One region of the Rhodopseudomonas palustris HaA2 genome, then DNA from elsewhere that is predicted to be linked to it. Evidence: predicted binding sites of a transcription regulator. Region 1 holds the regulator's gene; each other region holds the start of a gene.
What was found. Region 1 encodes LexA, which represses DNA repair genes until DNA is damaged. Its sites were predicted from a motif close to TGTTCNNNNTGTGTTCNG; they were not measured.
Positions count from the first base shown of each region.

Region 1 (2,264 bases):
TCGGGCTGTTGCGCACGCCGCTGCGCTATGGCGGGCTGGCATTGCTGGCGTTTGCAACCGGCTGGGCGCTGCTGACGCCGCAACCGGACATCCTGATCGCCGGCGACGGCCGGCAGGTCGCGCTGCGCGGGCCCGATGGCCGGCTGCGGCTGATGCAGAGCGGCGGCGACAGTTTCAGGGTCAAGCAGTGGCTGGCTGCCGACGCCGACCCTCGTGCGGTCGATGCGGCCTCGCTGCGCGAGGGGGTGTCGTGCGACGCCGATGGCTGCGTCGCGGCGCTGGCTGATGGCGGGTTGGTGGCGCTGTCGTTCCGCGCCGATGGCATCGGTGATGATTGCGCGCGCGCAAAATTGGTCATAGCGCTGGCGCAGCCGCCGCCGGACTGCGCGGCGCGTCTGATCAGCACGGAGATGCTCGCGGGCAGCGCCGCGCTGGCGCTGCGGCGACATCCAGCCGGGGACGGCGAATTCGTGACCGAGGCGGTTCGGCCGATAGCGCGCGACCGGCCGTGGTTGCCCGCGCCGGCCGTTGCCGCCGGGGATCCGCCGGGCGTCGCGCCGCCGCAGCGGGCGGGTCCACGTCCCGCACCGGTCGATGCCACGCCGGCGCCGTTGGATCAGCACGACGAGGACTGAGCCCGCGGCGTGACGGCGCGTGGCTCAGTAAGGCGCGTGGCTCAGTATTTGCGATACAGACCGATCAGCTTGCCCTGGATCCGCACCCGGTTGGGCGGCAGGATACGGACCTCGTAGGCGGAATTGGCAGGCTCCAGCGCGATCGATGCGCCGCGGCGGCGGAAGCGCTTCAGCGTCGCTTCCTCCTCGTCGATCAGCGCCACCACGATGTCGCCGGTGTCGGCGCTCTCGTTGCGCTGGATCAGCGCCATGTCGCCGTCGAGGATGCCGGCATCCATCATCGAATCGCCGCGCACTTCGAGCGCGTAGTGCTCGCCGGAACCGAGCATGTCCGGCGGCACGCTGATGGTGTGACTGCGGGTCTGCAGCGCCTCGATCGGCGTGCCGGCGGCGATCCGGCCCATCACCGGCACCGCGACGTTGCGATCGGAGTCGTCTTCGGCATGCTGCGGGCTCGGCGGCCGCACCTTGCCGAGATTGCCTTCGATCACGCTGGGGGTGAAACCGCGGCGAGCGCCGCTATTGCCGCCGAGGTCGGGCAGCTTGATCACCTCGATGGCACGGGCGCGGTTGGGCAGGCGGCGGATGAAGCCACGCTCTTCCAGCGCCGTGATCAGGCGGTGAATGCCCGATTTGGAACGCAGGTCGAGCGCATCCTTCATCTCGTCGAACGAGGGGGGAACGCCGGCTTCTTTCAGCCGCTCGTTGATGAATTTCAGAAGCTCGAATTGTTTACGCGTCAGCATCTCGATCATTCCCCACGTCTGGCGACGATCGCCGTGTCGTCGTGCCGTCCGTTCATCGCGCCATGAAGACAGTCGGGCGAGGCGCAACTACTCGAAACAAATCATGAACGGACACTATATGTTCAGTATGTGTTCCGCAACCTCTTAATTTGAGGTCAACAAATGCGCAGATCGCTATTCCGGAAGCTTAAGGATGAGACATTGCGAGCCAGCCGCGGCCGCCGGCGCGAACGGCGGGCGAACGATCAGCGCCTGCGCTGCAGATAGCCGCGCCAGCAGCGACGAATCCTGGCGGTCGACCGGCGTCGCCAGCCATTGTCCGTCGTCGCGCAGCGCCAGACGGGCGCGCAGATAGTCCTCGCGCTGGTCGTTGGCGGTAAGGGCGGCGCCGAGCAGCGCCGGCTGGCGGCGGTGCATCGATTCGCGGATCCCGCAAAGCGCCCGGATCAGCGGCACCATGAACAGGAAGGCGCAGACATAGGAGGATACCGGATTGCCGGGCAGGCCGATCACCCGCATCGGGCCGAGCCGGCCGTGCATCATCGGCTTGCCCGGCCGCATCGCGATCTTCCAGAACGCAATGTCGGTGCCCTCGGCTTCCAGCGACGACTTGACCAGATCGTGGTCCCCGGCCGAGGCGCCGCCAGTGGTGACCAGCAGGTCGACCCCGAGGTCGCGCGCACGCGCGATCGCCGCGCGGGTGGCCTCGATGGTATCGGCGGCGATGCCGAGGTCGATCACCTCGGCGCCCTCGCTGCGCGCCAAGGCCCGCAGCGCATAGCCGTTGGAATAGACGATCTGGCCGGGGCCGAGTGCCGCGCCCGGCATCACCAGCTCGTCGCCGGTGGCGAGCATGGCGACGCGCGGCCGGCGATGCACCGGC
Region 1 is NC_007778.1:3,198,761-3,201,024, reverse strand. Features, by position in the region: gene RPB_RS14155 (ComEC/Rec2 family competence protein) at 1-635, shown strand, start outside; gene lexA (transcriptional repressor LexA) at 677-1,381, opposite strand; gene RPB_RS14145 (molybdopterin molybdotransferase MoeA) at 1,556-2,264, opposite strand, start outside.

Region 2 (2,264 bases), 100 kb from region 1:
GCTTCTTGGTGTCGTAGGAGCGCACCCCGTCTTCATAAGAGAATTTGATCTCGTCGTCGCCGGAGCCGAACAGCAGCGCGGTCTGGACCTTCTTCGGCAGGTCCTTCCATTTGGTGTCGAGCGTGAATTTGTAGAACTTCGCCAGCGCGGTCAGCGTCTGCAGATAGTAGGGCGAGGATGATTTCGCCCACGGCGCAATCGCGCCCTTGCGCAGCGTCAGCTCCTTGTCGGGCACGACCAAATCGGCGTCGATATGCTGCTCGATGCCGAGCCCGCCGCATTCCGGGCAGGCGCCGTAGGGATTGTTGAACGAGAACAGGCGCGGCTCGATTTCCGGAATGGTGAAGCCGGACACCGGGCAGGCGAATTTCTCCGAGAACAGGATGCGCTCGGCGCCGGTCTTGTCGTGGATCTTGGCGACCTTCTTGTCGGCCTTTTTCTTCTTGTCGCCGGGCTCGTCCGGACCGGGCTCGACGGCTGCCGCCGGCGGCGTGGCGGGCGCGTCGGCATATTCGATCACCGCCAGCCCTTCGGCGAGCTTCAGCGCGGTTTCAAAACTCTCGGCGAGGCGCTGGCCGATGTCGGGGCGGACCACGATGCGGTCGACCACGACGTCGATGTCGTGCGGGAATTTCTTGTCGAGCACCGGCGCTTCGGCGAGCTCGTGGAAGGCGCCGTCGATCTTGACGCGCTGGAAGCCTTTCTTGAGCCAGTCGGCGAGTTCCTTGCGGTACTCGCCCTTGCGGCCGCGCACCACCGGCGCCAGCAGATACAGCCGCGTGCCCTCCGGCAGCGCCAGCACCCGGTCGACCATCTGCGACACGGTCTGGCTCTCGATCGGCAGCCCGGTCGCGGGCGAATAGGGCACGCCGACGCGGGCCCACAACAGGCGCATGTAGTCGTAGATCTCGGTGACGGTGCCGACCGTGGAGCGCGGGTTCTTCGAGGTGGTCTTCTGCTCGATCGAGATCGCCGGCGACAGCCCGTCGATCTGATCGACGTCCGGCTTCTGCATCATCTCGAGGAACTGCCGCGCATAGGCCGACAGCGATTCGACGTAGCGGCGCTGGCCCTCGGCATAGATGGTGTCGAACGCCAGCGAGGATTTGCCGGAGCCGGACAGGCCGGTGAACACCGCGAGCTTGTCGCGCGGGATGACGACGTCGACGTTCTTGAGATTGTGCTCGCGGGCGCCGCGAATGGTGATGGCGGTCCGGCTCGAAGCCACCGACGGCCGTTGCGGCGGCTGGCGCTTCGCCTTGATCACTTCGTCCATGCAGGGTGTCCAGACGCGACGTCGCGCAGGTTGGGGCGCGCAGCCGGATTCATCCGGGCCGACGCCTGTTGGGCTGAGCCTGGAACATAGGAAGAACGGGAAGCAATTTCCAGAGCCGCGGCGCGGTCATCAACCGATTGTTGGCGGCTGGATCGTCACCGCCGTCCGGCTATCGTCGTTCCGCGCTGATCGGAGATCGCGCGCCGTGTCGGCCGGGGCCCACCCGACAGGCCGGCGACGCTTGGGGGTCCAAACAGCAGAAAGGCCGGCGCGCGGCCAGCCTTTCGTGTCTCAACCGATGTGGCGAAGCTCAGTACTTCGCGACGACCGGGCCGCCCCAGCGATAGTTGATGCGGGCGGTGACGATGTCGGCGTCCTGCTTGATGCGCTCGACAGCGGTGTTGGTGAAGGTGACGTCCTTCTTGTCGAGGAACAGATGATTGTACTCGACGGCGAACGACCAGTTCGGCGTGAAGCCGTATTCGAGGCCGGCGCCGACCGACGCGCCCCAGCGGGTCTCCGAAGCCGTTCCGGTCACGAGGCCGTCGGCGCGCCGAACGAATTCGTACTTGTCGTTGACGACCGCGGCACCGCCCTTGGCGTAGAGCAGGGCGTTGTTCCAGGCGTAGCCGACGCGGCCGGTGAACAGGCCGAAGGCTTCGACCTTGCTGTGATTGTCGAACAGGCCGCCGAGCAAGGTGACGTTCGAGCCCTTGAAGTCGGCCCAGTTGCCTTGCGCTTCGACGCCGAACACCCAGGAGCCCATCTGCCAGTTGTAGCCGACCTGGCCACCGGCGGTGGCGCCGGAGGCGTCATGCGAACCTTCGCTCAGCAGGAGGGCGCCGGGCGCGTAGAAATCCCAGCTCTTGCGGCTGGTGCCCCAGCCGCCGTTGGCGCCGATGTAGAAGCCCGACCAGTCGTAGATCGCGACGATCATCGGCGGCGGCGCCTTGGTGTAAGGACGGGCGGCCAGATCGGCAGCCATCGC
Region 2 is NC_007778.1:3,098,560-3,100,823, reverse strand. Features, by position in the region: gene uvrA (excinuclease ABC subunit UvrA) at 1-1,276, opposite strand, end outside; gene RPB_RS13680 (outer membrane protein) at 1,587-2,264, opposite strand, start outside.
Region 2: uvrA (excinuclease ABC subunit UvrA) is a predicted target of LexA. The motif match lies at 1,357-1,374, and genes of this name have one in related genera.

Region 3 (2,264 bases), 2.0 Mb from region 1:
TGCCCCCTCCCCATCAGTCCCGCGCGCGTGGCAGCCCCGCTAGAACAAACTCAGCTGCTGCCCCGCCCGCTCCGGCTTTTCGAAATGATCCGTCGTCAATTTCGAGCGGCGCTTGTTGAGGCCGAGCCGCGCGCAGGCGGTCTCGAAGCGGCGACCGATCATCCAGGCGATCGGGCCGGTGCCTTTCATCCGCGTGCCCCATTGCGAATCGTAGTCGCGGCCGCCGCGCATGTCGCGGATCAGGGTGAAGACGTGGCGGTAGCGATCCGGATAGTTCGCCATCAGCCATTCGCGGAACAGGTCGCGCACTTCCAGCGGCAGCCGCAGCATCACGTAGCTGGCCTCCTTGACGCCGGCATGGGCGGCGGCGTCGAGGATGCGCTCGATCTCCACATCGTTGAGCGCCGGGATCACCGGCGCCACCATCACGGTGGTCGGAATCCCGGCCTCGGAGAGCCGCTTCAGCGCTTCCAGCCGCTTCTCAGGCGCGGAGGCGCGCGGCTCCATGGTGCGCGCCAGTTTCGGATCCAGCGATGTCACCGACAGCGCGACCTTGGCGAGCTGGCGCTTCGCCATCCGCGCCAGAATGTCGATGTCACGCGTGACCAGCGCCGATTTGGTGACGATGCCGACCGGATGGCCGGTCTTCTCCAGCACTTCGAGAACGCCCCGCATGATCTTGTGCTCGCGCTCGATCGGCTGATACGGGTCGGTATTGGTACCGATCGCGATCATCCGCGGCTGATAGTCGGCAGCGGCGAGTTCTTTCTCCAGCAGCGCCGGCGCATCCGGCTTGGCGAACAGCCGCGATTCGAAATCCAGCCCCGGCGACAGGCCGAGATAGGCATGGGTCGGCCGCGCGAAGCAATAGACGCAGCCGTGCTCGCAGCCGCGATACGGATTGATCGAACGATCGAAGCCGATATCCGGCGACTCGTTGCGGGTGATGACTTTCCGCGCGGTGTCGAGCGCGACCGTGGTCTTGAACGGCGGCAGCTCGTCGAGGCTCTGCCAGCCATCATCGAACGCGACCCGCGCCTCGGCTTCGTAGCGGCCCGACTCGTTGGATTGCGCGCCGCGGCCGCGCCGCCGCTGCTTGTCGATCGCAATTTCAATCTCAGGAAACGGAGAGATTGCGCCCACCGGCTCGGAGGGCGCCGTGACCGGCGGGCGCTTGAGGGCATTGGATGCTCTGCTCATGGTTCGAAGATAGCGGGTCGCAGGAACAAATCAAGAACATATTTGGCGGATCCACAGCGGGCCGCTGCGGTCGACCGCCGCCTGCGATCTGTGCATCGCAATTCCCGGCTGATTTCGGCGGCACGAGGTGCTAAGCGTGCACCAAATGGTCGTAACCACGTCATTTGGCGGACATGCTGAGCGTCATCATTCCCACCGACGGAGTTGAGCGGACCGCGGTCGCCACCTTGGCGGCGCTGGTGCCTGGCGCTGCCGCCGGCGTCGTCCGCGAGGTGGTGCTGGTCGATCGCAAGAATGACGGGGTGATCGAGCGGGTCGCGGACGTCGCCGGCTGCGGCTTCCTCGCGGTGCAGGGCAGCCGCGCCGCGGCGCTGGCGGCGGGCGCGCGGCAGTCGCGGTCGCCATGGCTGATGTTCCTGCATGCCGGCGCGGTGCTGGACTCCGGCTGGATCGAGGAAACCTCGCAGTTCATCCAGGGCGTGTCGCTGAGCGGCCACCCCCGCGCGGGGATTTTCCGCTATGCGCGATCGCCCTATGCGGAGCCGAGCTGGCGCGAGACGTTCCGCAGCCTGCGCAGACAGATCGCGGGACCGCGGGCCGATCAGGGCCTACTGATCGCCCGCGACCACTACGACCAGCTCGGCGGTCACGATCCGGAGCGCTCCGAGGCTCGGCTGCTGCGGCAGCTCGGCCGCTCGTCGCGCACCCTGCTGCGCAGCCGGATCGTGCTGGTCTGACGGCAGCGCCGCTGCGCTTCCCTCCACGTTTCTATGAACTCTCTCCCCGCCCCGGCGCACCAGCCGAATGGTGTCCGCTCGAGGCAACTCGACGGCCCAAGCCGCTTCGCAAAAATTACTTGCCATCGGCAACTATATATTTGACAATGGCAACCATTGAGGAGTTGCCATGTCCAGCCCCGTCCCGCCCGATCAGGTCGACACCGTCCGCGGCTTCAACCGGTTCTACACCCGCCGGCTCGGCGTGCTCGAGCAGCATCTGCTGAATACGCCTTTCTCGCTCACCGAAGCCCGCGTGCTGTACGAGCTGGCGTATCGCGAGGCCCC
Region 3 is NC_007778.1:1,238,246-1,240,509, reverse strand. Features, by position in the region: gene RPB_RS05460 (PA0069 family radical SAM protein) at 40-1,200, opposite strand; gene RPB_RS05455 (glycosyl transferase) at 1,374-1,937, shown strand; gene RPB_RS05450 (bifunctional helix-turn-helix transcriptional regulator/GNAT family N-acetyltransferase) at 2,107-2,264, shown strand, end outside.
Region 3: RPB_RS05460 (PA0069 family radical SAM protein) is a predicted target of LexA. The motif match lies at 1,222-1,239, and genes of this name have one in related genera.